Regions from separate parts of the Pseudoalteromonas sp. RB2-MNA-CIBAN-0110 genome, predicted to be linked through region 1. Evidence: predicted binding sites of a transcription regulator. Region 1 holds the regulator's gene; each other region holds the start of a gene.
The links. Region 1 encodes sigma-54, which starts transcription at its own class of promoters, with help from an activator protein. Its sites were predicted from a motif close to GTTGGCACGNNNNTNGNNT; they were not measured.
Positions count from the first base shown of each region.

Region 2: AAEY68_RS16670 (DUF1328 domain-containing protein) is a predicted target of sigma-54. The motif match lies at 2,611-2,629, and genes of this name have one in related genera.
Region 3: AAEY68_RS15025 (EF-hand domain-containing protein) is a predicted target of sigma-54. The motif match lies at 2,717-2,735, and genes of this name have one in related genera.
Region 4: AAEY68_RS01365 (BON domain-containing protein) is a predicted target of sigma-54. The motif match lies at 2,277-2,295, and genes of this name have one in related genera.

Region 1 is NZ_JBEOOQ010000014.1:70,558-74,726, forward strand. It holds gene lptC (LPS export ABC transporter periplasmic protein LptC) at 1-126, shown strand, start outside; gene lptA (lipopolysaccharide transport periplasmic protein LptA) at 116-661, shown strand; gene lptB (LPS export ABC transporter ATP-binding protein) at 658-1,383, shown strand; gene AAEY68_RS09155 (RNA polymerase factor sigma-54) at 1,453-2,952, shown strand; gene hpf (ribosome hibernation promoting factor) at 2,978-3,265, shown strand; gene ptsN (PTS IIA-like nitrogen regulatory protein PtsN) at 3,270-3,722, shown strand; gene rapZ (RNase adapter RapZ) at 3,741-4,169, shown strand, end outside.
Region 2 is NZ_JBEOOQ010000039.1:21,647-25,815, forward strand. It holds gene AAEY68_RS16655 (sodium ion-translocating decarboxylase subunit beta) at 1-100, opposite strand, end outside; gene oadA (sodium-extruding oxaloacetate decarboxylase subunit alpha) at 114-1,895, opposite strand; gene AAEY68_RS16665 (OadG family protein) at 1,907-2,149, opposite strand; gene AAEY68_RS16670 (DUF1328 domain-containing protein) at 2,669-2,842, shown strand; gene AAEY68_RS16675 (hypothetical protein) at 2,901-3,092, shown strand; gene AAEY68_RS16680 (YcxB family protein) at 3,226-3,693, shown strand; gene csrA (carbon storage regulator CsrA) at 3,744-3,935, opposite strand; gene AAEY68_RS16690 (aspartate kinase) at 4,027-4,169, opposite strand, start outside.
Region 3 is NZ_JBEOOQ010000032.1:10,121-14,289, forward strand. It holds gene rsmB (16S rRNA (cytosine(967)-C(5))-methyltransferase RsmB) at 1-199, shown strand, start outside; gene trkA (Trk system potassium transporter TrkA) at 286-1,662, shown strand; gene AAEY68_RS15015 (EF-hand domain-containing protein) at 1,744-1,959, opposite strand; gene AAEY68_RS15020 (EF-hand domain-containing protein) at 2,072-2,284, opposite strand; gene AAEY68_RS15025 (EF-hand domain-containing protein) at 2,424-2,636, opposite strand; gene AAEY68_RS15030 (flagellar brake domain-containing protein) at 3,101-3,760, opposite strand; gene AAEY68_RS15035 (TrkH family potassium uptake protein) at 3,805-4,169, opposite strand, start outside.
Region 4 is NZ_JBEOOQ010000002.1:10,894-15,062, forward strand. It holds gene AAEY68_RS01350 (DUF4153 domain-containing protein) at 1-34, opposite strand, end outside; gene AAEY68_RS01355 (tRNA1(Val) (adenine(37)-N6)-methyltransferase) at 96-794, opposite strand; gene srmB (ATP-dependent RNA helicase SrmB) at 870-2,096, shown strand; gene AAEY68_RS01365 (BON domain-containing protein) at 2,369-2,689, shown strand; gene AAEY68_RS01370 (hypothetical protein) at 2,783-3,466, opposite strand; gene AAEY68_RS01375 (mechanosensitive ion channel family protein) at 3,705-4,169, opposite strand, start outside.

The DNA of each region.
Region 1 (4,169 bases):
TCGGAGCAACCCGTTATCATCACTGGACCCAATTTAAAAATCACTGGTAAAGGCCTAGAAGCCGACTTAAAAACCGAAGTGATAAAACTAATTAACCATACGCGAACCATATATTATGACCAATAAAATATTAAAATCACTTATTATTCCTACACTTATACTAGCGTTTAATAGTAGTGCTGCAGAGCAAAACACGCAACCGACTGCAAATCAAATTTCAATAAGCGCCGATAAGCAAGAAGGTCAATTAAAAGCTAATGTCGGGATTTTTGAGAAAAACGTTGAAATTATTCACGGTAATCGCCGTATCACAGCCGACCGCTTAGAAGTACATAAACGCGATGAACTTGGTGATAATAAACAATTATTAATTGCTACAGGTAGCCCTGCGCACTTTGAAGAAAAGCAATCAGATGGCACGACTATGAGCGCCAGTGCTGACGAAGTACGTTATGATGTATCTAAGCGTTTTTTAACGCTTGTTGGTAATGCACAAGTATCGCAAGCGGGACAAAAAATAAATGCTAAAAGCATTACCTACGATATAGAGCAGCAGCTAATCAGTGCCGAAAAAGATGAAAACTCAACTGACCGCGTTCACACAATTTTAGTGCCAATCGAGACTAAAAAAAGTAAAAAAAGCGACAAAGGTCAACCATGAGCACATTAAAAGCAGAGCTATTAGCAAAGAGCTATAAAGGCCGTGAAGTTGTAAAAAACGTCGGCCTTGAAGTCAAAGCTGGCAGTATTGTTGGCTTACTTGGCCCTAACGGCGCAGGTAAAACCACCACGTTTTATATGATAGTAGGACTTGTACCTAGCGACAAAGGTAAAATATCGATAGACGATAACGATATTACTCTTTTACCTATGCATAGTCGTGCTAGATTAGGCATTGGCTACTTACCGCAAGAGTCTTCAATATTCAGAAAGCTGACTGTTTATCAAAACTTAATGGCCATTTTAGAAACGCGCAAAGAGTTAAATAAACAAGCTAGAGAAGACACTCTCGATAAATTATTAGATGAATTTAGCATACAACACATTCGTGATAGCCAAGGCATGGCATTGTCAGGTGGCGAACGTCGTCGTGTTGAAATAGCACGTGCGCTGGCAGCAGATCCTAAATTTATATTACTGGATGAACCATTTGCAGGTGTTGACCCGATTTCGGTGTTAGACATAAAGAAAATAATAGAACATCTTAAAAATCGTGGGATTGGTGTATTAATTACCGATCATAACGTAAGAGAAACCCTTGATGTTTGTGAAAAAGCCTACATTGTTTCTCATGGGGAGCTGATTGCATCAGGTACTCCAGAACACGTATTAAATGATAAAACAGTACGCGATGTTTACTTAGGCGAGCAATTTAGGCTGTAACATTTACGCCATGTCTTTAAGCATCTGCTAGTATTAATTATAACAACATAAAAGGATTGTTAGAGATACATGAGGCAATCACTACAGCTGCGCATGGGCCAGCAACTTACAATGACTCCACAGCTGCAACAAGCTATTCGTTTGTTGCAACTCAGTACATTGGATCTCCAGCAAGAAATACAAGAAGCTCTCGACAGCAACCCGCTATTAGAGGTTGAAGAAGCAGACTATTCAGAAGACGCTGCAGGTAAAAACGAGCAAAAAGCAGATACAGATGACATAACTGTTAGCGCATCTGCCGATGATGCTCCAAGCGAATACGAACAAGATAGTGGTGAAGCACTTGCAAAAGACACGCTAAGTGACGACATGGCTATGGATGTTAGTTGGGATGAGTACATGAGTGCCGCCCCAGCAGCATCATCGGGTCCGATGCCTGAAGACGAATCAATATACCAAGGCGCCTCTACTGAAACGCTCCATGAGTATTTAATGTGGCAGTTACAACTAACGCCATTTAGCCCTACAGACGAAGCTATTGCTATTGCTATTGTAGAAGCCGTCGATGATTCAGGTATTTTAACACTAAGCTGCGAAGAGATTTTAGAAAGCTTTAATCAAGAAAACGAAGATGATAACGAAGTCGAACTTGATGAAATTGAAGCTGTATTAAAACGCATCCAACTGTTTGATCCTGTTGGTATTGCTGCACGTAGTTTACAAGAGTGTTTGTGTATTCAGCTAAACCAGTTTGATAAAGAAACACCTTACATTAATGAAACAAAAATGATTTTAACCGAGCATATTGATTTATTAGCTGCTCGTGACTATCGTACATTAATGAAGAAAACTAAGCTCAAAGAAGAAGAGCTTAAAGAAGTAATGACATTAATACATACTCTTAGCCCTAAACCTGCAGATACTATTGTAAGAGAAGAATCTGAGTATGTTATTCCTGATGTGTCAGTTAAAAAAATCAAAGGCCGCTGGGTTGTTGAGTTAAACCCAGACAGCATGCCTAAAATTCGTGTTAATAGCCAATACGCGGCAATGTCTCGCACTGTAAAATCCAGTGGTGACAGCCAGTTTATTCGCTCGCATTTACAAGAAGCTAAATGGTTTATTAAAAGCTTAGAAAGTAGAAACGACACGCTATTAAAAGTAACAAATTGTATTGTTAAGCAACAACAAGGCTTTTTTGAACACGGTCCTGAAGCCATGAAACCAATGGTTTTAAATGATGTTGCTGAAATGGTAGAAATGCACGAATCAACAATTTCGCGCGTAACAACCCAAAAGTATATGCACACACCCCGTGGTATATTTGAGCTTAAATATTTTTTCTCAAGCCATGTAAGCACCGAAAACGGTGGTGAATGTTCATCTACAGCAATCCGTGCGCTTATCCGAAAATTAATCGCAGCAGAAAATTCAGCAAAACCATTGAGTGATAGCAAAATAGCGGATATATTGGCTGAGCAAGGAATTAAAGTAGCGAGACGTACAATCGCAAAATACCGCGAATCTCTGGCTATTCCACCGTCAAATCAACGTAAAAGTTTGATTTAAGACGCAAAAAAAGAGGGTAATGCTTATGCAACTAAACTTAACTGGTCGTCACGTAGAATTAACCGATTCACTAAGAGACTATATTAATACCAAATTTGCGAAGCTAGAAAGACACTCTGATCATATTAATAATGTTCATGTCATTCTCGATGTAGAAAAATTAAATCAAAAAGCAGAAGCCACCATACACGTAAGCGGTGCTGAGCTATTTGCCTCTACAGAACATCAAGATATGTATGCCGCCATTGACTCGTTGATCGACAAGCTCGATCGACAAGTAATTAAACACAAAGAGAAGCTTGCTCGACACTAATATGATGAAATTAAGCTCACTTATATGCCAGGACTGCAGCAAAGCTGCGGTCCTTTTTAATAGCAAAAAAAGAATTTTAGAGTTCATTAGCGAACTTGCTCACGACAAACTTCCGTATTTACCGCAACAAGATATTCTTAATGCTTTAATGAGCAGAGAGAAACTCGGTAGTACAGGTATAGGGCGTGGCATTGCCATTCCTCATGGAAGAATGAGCGGTGCAGAAGAGCCTTTGGCTTTAGTACTCGTTAGCGAAACTCCAATAAATTTTGATGCAATCGATAATCGCCCTGTTGATATTTTCGTCGCACTCATCGTACCAGATGGCGATAACCAGCAGCACTTAAAGACTCTAGCAACCATTGCTGATAAACTAAACAACAAAGATTTTTGTAAACAGTTACGCAGTGCAAAATCAGATACTGAGCTTTACCAAGTTATTGTCAATCAATCATAGTTTTATAAAGGGTGTTAAATGGAGTTAATTATCATAAGCGGCCGCTCTGGTTCTGGAAAGTCGGTTGCTTTACGCGTTGTAGAAGATTTAGGTTATTATTGCGTAGATAATATTCCAGTTAACTTGCTTCCTTCATTAGTTCGCAGTGTGTCTGATAGCTATGATAAAATTGCTGTTAGCATTGATGTGCGTAACATCCCTAAGCAACAAGATGAATTTAACGATATTCTTGAATACTTGCCTGGCTTTGCAAAACCTACTTTATTTTATTTAGATAGCGACGATCAAACATTGATCAAACGTTTTTCTGAAACTCGTAGATTACACCCACTATCAATTGACTCGTTGCCTCTTGATTTAGCCATCAAAAAAGAAAAAGAATTACTTGATGTATTAATCACCCGCGCCGACTTTATGATAGATACAACTGATTTAAGCGTTCATCAA
Region 2 (4,169 bases), on a different contig from region 1:
CTAAAAACAGTAATAAACACCCTACCGCAATCATAATTAATGATGGGATTGTAAAGTTAGCAATGCCTGTCGCATTCCAGAGGTTTAAAATACCTTCCATCCTCTATTTACTCCTAAGCTAATGCAATCATAGCGTCGCCGGTAGTTACAGCATCGCCTTCACCAACTAACACTTCAGCAATTGTTCCTGTATGCGTAGCGCGTATTTCAGTTTCCATTTTCATGGCTTCCATAATAATCACTACATCACCTTCGTTAACAACTTGCCCAGCTTTTACCTTAATCTTAAAAATATTACCGGCTAAAGGTGCGTTAAGGGTTTCACCTGATGCAACTGAAGCAGATTGAGGAATGTGCTCAGAGTCTTTTAATGTTACCTCTTTTAGCTCACCACCTTGCGCCACTACTACGTCGTAAACTTTACCATCTACTTTTACGCTGTATTGCTCAGCTTTAACGCTGTTATTATTTGATCCTGATTTTGGTGCTGCCTTATTGCTCTTATCTTCAACGGTAGGAATAGGCTCAAATGCATCAGGGTTATTACGATTTTTAATAAATTTCAAACCAACCTGCGGAAATAATGCATAAGTTAGTACGTCATCAATTTGCTCATCAGCAAGTGTTAAACCTTGCTCTTGCGCTTCTTTTAATAATTCAGCTTCAAGCGTTGCAAGCTCTGGTGCAATGTTATCTGCAGGGCGACAAGTAATAACCTCTGCTCCATCAAGCACACGCTCTTGTAGCTCTTTATTCATTGGTGCTGGTGTTAAGCCATATTCACCTTTTAATACGCCAGCAGTTTCTTTAGTAATTGTTTTATAACGCTCACCGGTTAGCACGTTAAGTACTGCTTGAGTACCTACAATTTGCGACGTGGGTGTTACTAAAGGTAAAAAGCCAAGATCTTCACGTACACGTGGGATCTCAAGTAAAACTTCATTAAGCTTATCTGCCGCGCCTTGCTCTTTAAGTTGGTTTTCCATGTTTGTAAGCATGCCACCAGGTACTTGAGCTAGTAAAATACGACCATCAACCCCTTTTAAGCTACCTTCAAATGCCGCATATTTTTTACGTACATCTCTAAAGTAAGCAGCAATTTCTTCTAGATGATTTAAATCAAGGTCAGTATCGCGCTCAGTTCCTTCAACTATCGATACAATAGTTTCAGTTGCTGTGTGTCCGTAAGTCATACTCATTGATGAAATAGCGGTATCAAGCATATCAATGCCTGCATCAATCGCTTTTTGATAAGTCGCAGTACTTAAACCTGTTGTAGCGTGGCACTGCATAGCAATAGGAACCGATACGGTTTCTTTAAGTGCTTTAATTAGTTTTTCAGCATCGTACGGCTTTAATAAACCCGCCATGTCTTTAATACAAATTGAGTGACAGCCTAAATCTTCTAATTGCTTAGCAAGAGTCAGCCACATATCAAGCGTATGAACAGGACTTACCGTGTACGAAATAGTACCTTGAGCATGCGCGCCTACTTTTATAGCCGCTTTAATCGCTGTTTCTAGGTTACGTACATCGTTCATTGCATCGAAAATACGAAATACGTCAACGCCATTTTTATGTGCGCGTTCTACAAACTTTTCAACTACATCATCAGCGTAATGGCGGTAGCCTAATAGGTTTTGACCGCGTAATAGCATTTGCTGTTTAGTATTAGGCATCGCTTTTTTAAGCGCACGAATACGCTCCCAAGGATCTTCGCCTAAATAACGAATACACGAATCAAATGTAGCACCGCCCCACGATTCAATAGACCAATAACCTGCATCATCTAGCTTGCTAGCAATAGGTAGCATATCGTCTAGGCGCATACGTGTTGCGAGCAATGATTGGTGCGCATCGCGTAATACCAATTCTGTTAATTTTAATTTAGCCATGTGTGTGCCCCTTATTTATTATTTGATTTGTACTGAGCAATGGCAGCACTAATAGCAGCGATGTGCTCATTAGGCACACCTTGAGATTTAAAAGACGGTGATTTAGCTGGTGATGCCTCTGGTTCGCTATAGCGCGTCACCAAATTAGACATAAGCGTTACTGCACCAATTAATATCGACAGAAATACAAACACCCCAACCATACCAGTTAGCATTAAGCTACCAGCCGTTGTGAGTAGAGCACCTATATCCATTTTTCTCCCCCTTGAAACCCATATCGAAAATAAAAAATCGATTTAATTAAATATTTATTCACTGGATAATAACAAAACTAGTCGCTTTGTCTACATCTTGTAAATTGGTAAAACCAATTAAACTATAAACAACATAACACTCAACAAATTTACATGCCATAACCCAGCAATCATGCGCCCTACAATACATACAGAAAATAACGACTATAGCTAATAGTTATATGGAAGTTGTTAATTAACTATTCAACTTAATAAAAATAACCGCCAAATTTTATAATAAGTACAAAAACACACATCAATTGTTAATTGGTCTTACCAAAAACATTATTTTTAGTGAATATTTACCGGTAACTTGTAACAGTGTGAATAACTTACATAACAAAGCGTAAAAATTACTAACTAACTAATAACTAAAAACACAGTTAAAAACCATAACTAGCTGATATAAAACAAAAATAAACTTTGGCATATAACTGGCATTAGTTATTGTGAGCAAATTTGATAACCAAGGAGAAAACAATGTTACGCTGGACAATTACATTTTTAGTTATTGCTTTAATCGCTGCAGTGTTAGGTTTTGGTGGCATCGCAGGTGCCGCAGCTGGTATAGCAAAAATTATATTTTTTATATTTTTAGTACTTTTAGTGATCTCATTAGTTTCAGGTGCACTACGTGGTAAATCACCCAGGTAGATAAAGCATTCAACTAACAAACACTAAAATTTAATCAACACTTACAAGGAATTACATTATGAATTCAACAACTGTAAAAGCAGCACTAATCGGTCTATTCGCAAGTTTCTTCATCATGGGTTGTGAAGACAATCATGCAGAAGACGCAGGCGAACGTATTGACGAAGCAGTAACTGACGTGCAAAACAAAGTAGAAGATGCATGTGAAAATGTTAAAGAAGGCGTAAACGCTGAAGAAACTAACTGTTAATTCTTCTTGTAACGCTAAAAAACGGCCTTAGGGCCGTTTTTTTTGTGTCTGTAATAAAATCACTGACTATAAAGCTGCTCATTTAGCGGTTAGCTTGTTAAAATAAAAAAAACGATATTTAAAGCAAGGCAATATGGCATTTACAACAACCTACACACTAGATAAACCTTACTTTTACGAGTGCTTTGACGAGTCACTCCCCTACAGTAAGCGCGCCAAACCTAAGTACTTTTTACTTGTACTCCTCGTTGCGCTTGGTTTATTTGGCATTTATGTTTTAAACGATCATTACTTAGGATCGTTTATGATCATGCTAGGTGTACTAGAGTGCGTCGCTTTTTACTATCGCAGACCTTGGTGGGTAACCAGACAAATGCTCAGCAGAGCGTCAGGCTCTGAGGTAACACTTACCTTTGATGAAGAAGGCATTAAATCGGCTAATCATTACAAAAGCTTTCAGCTAACTTGGCAAGACATAAGCGAAGTAATAGATACTCAGCAAGGTATTATTATTAAAAATAAAAGCGGAATGCAGTACATTTCAAAACAAATACTAACCCCAGAAACACTCGTTTTTATAAACAAAAAAGCCACTCAGTGAGTGGCTTTTTGACTAGTTGAGTTAATTACTCAACTACGTATACGTGTTGATTAAGCATTGCCCGGATTAGGGTTCGACTTTTCAGCTTGTATGCGCATGTAAATCTCTTCACGATGCACTGATACGTCTTTTGGTGCATTAACACCGATTCGAACTTGATTTCCTTTAACACCTAGAACAGTAACTGTTACTTCGTCACCAATCATTAGGGTTTCACCTACTCTACGAGTTAGTATTAGCATTCTCTTGCTCCCATGTTCCAATAAAAATTATAAGATTCCGCTTAAACATACTAATGAAAATTAGACTGAAAAGTAAGTAAAAACTCTCAATCTATCCATTTTCTGTTAAAAATGCTTTGTGTAATGCACGAACTGCCAACTCTAGGTACTTTTCATCTATTAAAACTGAAATTTTGATCTCAGAAGTCGAGACTAAAACCACATTAATATTTTCCTGCGCTAATGCATCAAAAA
Region 3 (4,169 bases), on a different contig from region 1:
AGGTGGCACATTGGTATATGCTACGTGTTCGGTTCTTCCACAAGAAAACCAACAGCAAGTTGCTAAGTTTTTAGCTAATAACGATGATGTAGAACATATACCTCTACACGAAAATGATACCGTAACAACTCCAGGTTTGCAGTTACTGCCCGGTGAAAGTGATGGATTTTATTACGCTAAGCTAGTTAAAAAAGCCTAATAGCCGTACACTAAATAGTTAGCCATTTATGAAACATTAAATGGCTATTTTTTTAATTAAATTATGATCAATACCACGGGTAAATAATGAAAATAATTATACTCGGTGCCGGGCAAGTTGGTGCTACGCTTGCTGAAAACTTAGTTGGCGAACAAAACGAAATTACCGTTGTTGATATAGACGGTAACCGATTACGTGAACTTCAAGATAAGTACGACTTACAAGGGGTTATGGGCCACAGTGCACATCCTGATGTATTACGCCGTGCAGGCGCTGAAGATGCCGATATGATTATAGCGGTAACCAGTTCAGATGAAGTGAACATGGTTGCATGCCAAGTGGCGTACAGTATTTTTAAAACGCCCACAAAAATTGCCCGTATTCGCTCGGAGCAATATTTAAAATACCGCGAAAAACTATTTCAAAACGATGATTTACCAATCGATCATTACATTGCTCCCGAAGCACTGGTCACTAAGTATATTCGCCGTTTAATTGACTACCCTGGTGCTTTGCAAGTATTGCAGTTTGCCGATGGTATGCTGTCGTTAGTGGCCGTAAAAGCTTACTATGGGGGTTTATTAGTAGGTTATGCGTTATCTGCACTTAAAGAACATATTCCTAATGTAGAAACTCGTGTTGCCGCTATTTATCGTCAAGGTAAAGCAATCAAACCACTGGGTACCACCGTTATTGAAGCCGATGACGAAGTATTCTTTATTGCCGCTACAAAACATATACGCGCAGTAATGAACGAGCTACAAAAACTTGAGCGTTCGTACAAAAAAATTATGATAGCTGGTGGCGGTAACATTGGGGCAGGCCTTGCCCGCTCACTTGAAAAAAACCACACCGTTAAACTAATTGAACGCAGTAAAGAACGTGCCGAGCAACTCTCAGAAATGCTCGATAACACGGTCGTTTTTTGTGGTGACGCATCTGATCAAGAACTGCTCTCAGAAGAGCATATTGAACAAGTCGATGTATTTATTGCCGTAACCAACGACGATGAAGCAAACATTATGTCGGCCATGCTTGCAAAACGTATGGGCGCACAAAAAACCATGGTACTTATTCAACGTGGAGCTTACGTTGATTTGGTACAAGGCGGCGAAATAGATATTGCCATATCGCCACAACAAGCAACTATATCAGCGTTATTAACGCACGTACGCCGTGGTGATATTGTTAACGTGTATTCACTGCGTAAAGGCGCAGCAGAAGCCATTGAAGCGGTTGCTCATGGTGATGAAAACACATCTAAAGTGGTTGGGCGCGCGATTGCCGACATAAAACTTCCTGCAGGTACAACCATTGGGGCAATAGTACGTAATGACGATGTGTTGATAGCTCACGATGATACAATTATTATGTCGGGCGATCATGTCATCATGTTTTTAATCGACAAAAAACACATTACCGTTGTAGAAAAACTATTCCAAGTAAGTGCTATATTCCTTTAACTAGTTACTCTAATTAGTTAATTTAATACACAAAAAAGCCGCTGACTAAGGCGGCTTTAATGGAGTATGCTTAAATATTGATTACTGTACTTTTGAAAACTCTTCTTTAGAGATTTCACCATTACCATCAGTATCCAAATCATCAAAAATCTTTACAAGCTGAGGGTTAACCTTTGCTTCTTCCATTGTAATAGCACCGTTACCATCTGCATCAAAAGAGGCAAAATCTACTGCGGCATATGCTGCTGATGAAGATGCTAAAACGATAACTGCAAGTGTTGTATTTAATGTTTTCATAATAATATTCCTAGTAATATGGGAAGTCCTTTTCAAAGATCCCTGACTGTGAAAAATGTTTAATCTGAAAAGATTAATTAGTAATTAGTAATTAGTAATTAGTAATTAGTAATTAGTAATTAGCGAATTCTTCTTTAGAAAGCTCGCCGCTACCGTCGGTATCTAGCTCAATAAATTCAGCCATTAAATCTGTATCGACTGCCGCTTCGCTTGGGCTAATTGTGCCGCTACCATCGATATCAAGGCTGTCAAAATCTGATGCTGCAAATGCAGCGGAAGAAGATGCTAGTACTATAAGTGCTAATGCTTTATTTAAATGTTTCATAACTTAATCCTTCAATGTTCTATCAAAAAAATTGCTTCGTTTAACTTAAAACGTAATTTTCCACTTCCTTGTTATCCTCTTTCGTAAGCTCCCTTGCCTACTTAGGTGTCTTTGGCAACTCAGGATAAATACTTTTTAATTAAGCTTCTGAAAATTCTTCTTTTGATAACTCACCATTTTGGTCAGTATCAAGCTCAGAAAACATGCTCATTAGCTTTGCATCTACTGATGCTTCTGCTTGGCTAATTGTGCCACTGCCGTCTACATCCAGTGTGTCAAAATCTGTTGCAGCAAAAGCGGCCGAAGAAGATGCAATAGCGATAAGTGCTAAAGTTTTATTAATGCTTTTCATAATATGTATCCTTCAAATTTATGTGTGTGCGATTAAGTATTTCACTTTGAATCACGATTTCGTTCAGTACACTTAGACTATTACAACTTAGATGCCAACATTTAAAAGCTATTAATTTTCAATAAGTTAAATATATAACGTATAACAAGAAGGCGTTTTTAGAATAATTATTGTTGCCCTTTAGCAACACGTTTTAAAGGGTCTACATTAAAACCATTAAAAACATATAGTTATGTTTATATAAAAAGATACATTTTTAAATGTATGGTTTTAAAAGGAGGGATTTAAAAGAATAATTGAGATAAATTTTAACGAGGAAGCTTTAATAACAAAAAATAAGCTGTAAAAAATAATACGTAATCATTTGTTTTATTTAAATAATAATTTTAATTATGAAAGAGAAAAAAACATTTTATAAATACTGACGTAAAATGCCTTTTTGTTGCAAATAAGCGAAAACCTATTTATTCAACGGTAGGCTCAAGCGCAGAAGGGTCTATAAAATGCTCTTTCATAAAGGCTTTCATTTCATCCTCGCTTGCTAGTAGCTTAATTCCACAGTGCACACCTGCGGCATGCTCTTTAACACTGCAAATTTCACCTTCAAAATCTTTATCACTGCTATTAAGTACGACAGTGCATTGCATATCTTTAATACTTTCAACTTGCTGATCGCCTCTAATATCAAACATTACACCAGTGAGTGAAATGTCTTTAATAAGGCCTTCAAGTACCCTATCGTCACTTAGTTTTAGCTTTGCAGGTAATAAGGTAGGTATGCGTGTTTGTGAGCGTAGCGCAAATAACTGCACTTGCTTTGGAAAGTTTATAAACACGAGTTTAGCGGGATGAGAGGCTACCGACATAATTTGCTGGCGAAACGCAATAACTTGCCCACCACTACCTTCAATAAGCGCTCTTACAACAACCATTACGCCATCACGTAAATAGTCACTCGCCGCAGGTAAACGCTTTGCATTGGGATAATTTAAAATAATAAACTGTTTATCGAGTAAACCAACTAATTCAGTTTTAACACGCTTACTGCTTGTAGGTGTTAATATTTCTAGGTCGACTAAGCTGCCTACACTTATATGCTTTAGCTTTTCTAAATTTGTTGGCATATCCCTTTCCCAATAGTTCGTAATTTAAAACTTAAGCCACTCGTTTATCCACGCCAAAAAGTAGGCGTAAATAACACTAATAAAGTAAATATTTCTAAACGACCAAACACCATTGCAATGGTAAGCAACCATTTAGCACCATCGGTTATAGCGCCATAATGCGATGCTACATCTCCCAGACCTGGACCTAAGTTATTTAAACAAGCCGCAGTGGCTGAGAACGCAGTTATGTTATCCATACCCGTGCCCATAAGCGCTAACATAATAATAATAAACACCAACGCATATGCAGAGAAAAATCCCCACACGGCTTCTACTACTTTGTCTGGCAACGCCTTTCGACCCAGCTTGATTGAATATATAGCCCGTGGGTGCACCAAACGATTAAGCTCACGCACACCCTGCAAGT
Region 4 (4,169 bases), on a different contig from region 1:
TAATTATAAAAGATTTTGGTAACTGACTATCCATATCTGTTCTCAACAATAGGTTTTAGTCAGTTTGCGTTATTCGTTCCTATTTTACAATTGCTTCACATTTTCAAATAAAATGCTTTGCACAGGGCTATATAATCAGCAGTGTAGGTATTATCTAAGTTTCTAATACACAGGGTTGATGATTCTATATCGCTTTTTACGTAGCTAAATGTCATTAAACTGCGGCTAATATCTTTGTTGGGCGTGGCTTTTACTTGGCAATGAGTATTTAAATAAAGCCCATTTTGAGTAGCAAGCTCAATAAATAATGCGCCTTCAACGCTTGGGAGTATTAAGCTAAAGCGAGAACCACTATGGCTTAAATGTTTAAACGCATTAATTAACTCTTCAAAACTTAGGCCGTCGGTATGGCGTGCGGTATTACGCGCAACATTATCGCCTTTTAAACTGTGATTAAAATACGGTGGATTAGAGATAACCACGTCAAATTTAACTTCACTACTAAAGCTTTGAATAGTTTGGTGCGTAATACTTATAGTTGGCCACGGACTATTAGCTACATTTTGTAATGCTTGGGTATAGGCGCTTTCGTCAATTTCTACCGCAGTTATATCAAGCTCATTACTGCGCTGCTTACACATTAGTGCTAACAAGCCAGTGCCGGTGCCTATATCAAGTAATGACTTTGCACCGCTTAAATTAGCCCATGCGCCAAGCAAAATGCCATCGGTAGAAACTTTCATTGCACAGTGGTCGTGTTCAACTTTAAATTGTTTAAATACAAAACCAGACATTTTTTCACCTTTTCATTCACCAAGCGCAGCATAGCGCGTATAATCAGGGTAATTGTCCCTTATTTTAGACACTCTATGCAATTTTCTGAATTTGATCTTGATAACAAGCTACTCGATGCCATTAATAAAATGGGCTACGAGACGCCAACCAGCATTCAACAACAAGCTATTCCTGAAGCACTACAGGGGCGCGATATTTTAGCATCTGCGCCTACTGGTACAGGTAAAACAGCGGCATTTTTAATTCCGGCTATTCAGTACTTACTGGATTTCCCACGTCGTGACCCTGGTTTTGCGCGCGTACTCATTATGACCCCGACTCGTGAGCTGGCTTATCAAATTCATGAACAATGTGAACTGCTAGCTAAACGCACACACCTAAAAATTGGTGTAGTAACAGGCGGTATTAACTACGGCACGCATAAAGAAATTTTTGAAAAAAATAATGATATTTTAATCGCCACACCAGGTCGATTAATGGAATACCTAGAAACCGAAAACTTTCATGCTGAACACGTAGAAATGCTTATTATTGATGAAGCAGATCGCATGTTAGATATGGGTTTCAAAAAAGAAATGAGCCGTATTTGTGACGAAGCTAAAAATCGTCGCCAATGTTTTTTATTCTCAGCAACACTTGAAGGTGACAGCGTAGAAAGGTTTGCTGAAAAAACATTAAACGACCCAGCTCTATTAGAAGCCGAATCGTCACGTAAAGAAAAAGCTAAAATTCACCAATGGGTACATTTAGCCGACGATTATCATCACAAACTTGAATTATTAGTTAATACGCTAAAAAACCCTGACGTAACTAAAGCGATTGTGTTTGTTAAAACTCGCGAACGCTTAGAAACATTGATTGGCGAACTTACAACTAATGATGTAAAAGCGGCGTGGTTACGCGGCGAAATGCCACAAGACAAACGTATGAAAGCCATGGAAAACTTCCACAGTGGCAAAACAAGCATATTAGTTGCTACCGACGTAGCTGCACGTGGTATTGACGTGTCTGACATCAGCCACGTTATTAACTTTGATATGCCGCGTACTGCCGACGTATATGTACACCGTATTGGTCGTACTGGCCGTGCTGGTAAAAAAGGGATAGCAATATCGCTAGTTGAAGCACACGATATTGGTATTTTATATAAAGTAGAGCGCTACGTTGAACAAAAATTAAAACGCCGTGTAATTAGAGGTGTTGAGCCACAGCATAAAGAAGCTAAGCCACCAGCTAAAAAGCGTAAAGATCCAGTAAAAATGAAAGCCAAGAAAAAGGCTAAGGTTAAAAAGAAAAAGTAACCTAAAACATTTTTATACTAAGCCGACTTTTGTCGGCTTTTTAATGCAAGCCTTGCAGGCTCTGCTGTTTGTACCTGTTACATATGTAACCCAAGCATGTAACTCATACTCATTTAAATGTAATTTTTGCCCACCTGAATTCCCACTTAATAAAATTCCCTTATATTTCATAGCGTTAATATTGGCACCGAAATTGTAACTACAAAGATAACCTAGCCGATGGAATTTCCATATTGTGGCTGCACTATTCACCGTAATGTAAGGATTAAGTTATGAACCGCTTCAAGTTAACTATCGCTTTAGTATCATTTTGTTGTTTATTTTTATTAGCTTGCGCTACAAAAGTAAGTGCAGCAACCAACATGGCCGTAGTAAGCAGTGTAGCCACTCAACCTAACTTACAACAAGCTATCACCAACACCCTACGAACTAATCCTAACCTAGCGTTAAGTGATATTCGTGTGCAGGTAAAAAATGGGGAAGTAGATTTATACGGTGAAGCACAAACTGGTTTTCAGCGCGCACTGGCTCAAAAGTTTTTAGAAAATATGGATGGGGTTAAAATCATTCGTAATAAAATTAGTGTTATTTAATACGCACCACATAAACTTATTTGTATAACTAATTCATAAGCGCGGCTTGTTACTCCAACACAAGCTGCGCTTTTTTATGTTTATTTTTTGTAGTTATTTCAATTTATCTAGTTGTTGAATAACATCACTTAATTTAAAACTACTTTTTTGTGAATTAAAACTTTCAACAAAAACTTCTTTAAAACTGCTTACCGTAGAATCTTCATTTAGCTCAAAAGGAAAACCCTTAAGTTCCTTTGTTTTTGGATTAAACTTATAAACAAAATTGTCACCACTTAAACCCGCTGAAAAAACGTAATGATGATTATCAACCCATCCTGCCGCGCCATGAAATAGAGCAATATTTATTTTATCGTTTTGAGTATGTACGCCGACTTTAACTACATTATTTTTATTGAATGCGGCTTTTGTTATCTCTTTACTGGGGATAAACCAAAACCCTTTTGTATTACCCACAAACACAGCTAAATATTCATTATCAGGTGACCAAGTGATAACGTTACTTTCATAACTTTTTCTAGGGCATAAAACATCATCTGAGCTACAAAACTCTCGTAACTTCTCTTTTTCAATATATGCCGCTTTATTTGGTAAGATTAATGTAGAGGTAAGGTTTTTGTTTTTATCGAGAAAAAGTATTTCAGCGGTATTGTTATCTATATTTAATTTATAACTCACATCATATTTAGCATTATATTCGTTACCTACTGAAATAAAGCTAATAACTAGGCTTGAAAATAAAATTATTTTTGTAAACCATTTAATCTTTAACTTCATTTGTTTGTAATCCTAATATCTAAAAAAATACACCTTGTATAACCAATAATTGCATAATAAATAGATAAAAGGGAAACTTACCTTATAAAAAATACGTTACAAAATCTGCTGGAGAAAATAATTAATGAATAAAGAAAAGTGACTTGAACTAATTAAAAAGCGCATTTTTACTCTGTAAAAATGCGCTGTTGGTAAGTAACTATTTCCCAATGCTTTTGCCTAATGAGCTTTAACTAAATTACTCACTTTGGCTAGAGTCAGCACCGTCGCTACTGTCTTTATTTGATGACTGCTGGCTTATTTTATCGCTAATCATGGCATCGAGTTTTTCGCCCCCTTTAATGCCAAAGTCGAGCGTACGAATTGGGAATGGAATACTAATGTCCGCCTCGTCTAGTGCTTGCTTAACGGCAACTATACCTTTATGGCGTACCGTCATAAAGTCAGGCTCGCCTGGGTATTTAATCCAAAACCACACCAGTAAGTTGATGCTGCTGTCACCAAAGCCTTCAGCGTATACGGCGGTTTCGTCTTTGCGTATTACAAAGTCAAATTCGTTAATTTTTTCGACTATAACGTCTTTTGCTTTTTCTATGTCATCGCCGTACGAAATACCTACAGGTACTTCTATACGTCTTATACCTAGCGTGGTGTAATTTTTTAGTACATTTCTAAATAAGACTTTGTTTGGTACAAGTATTAG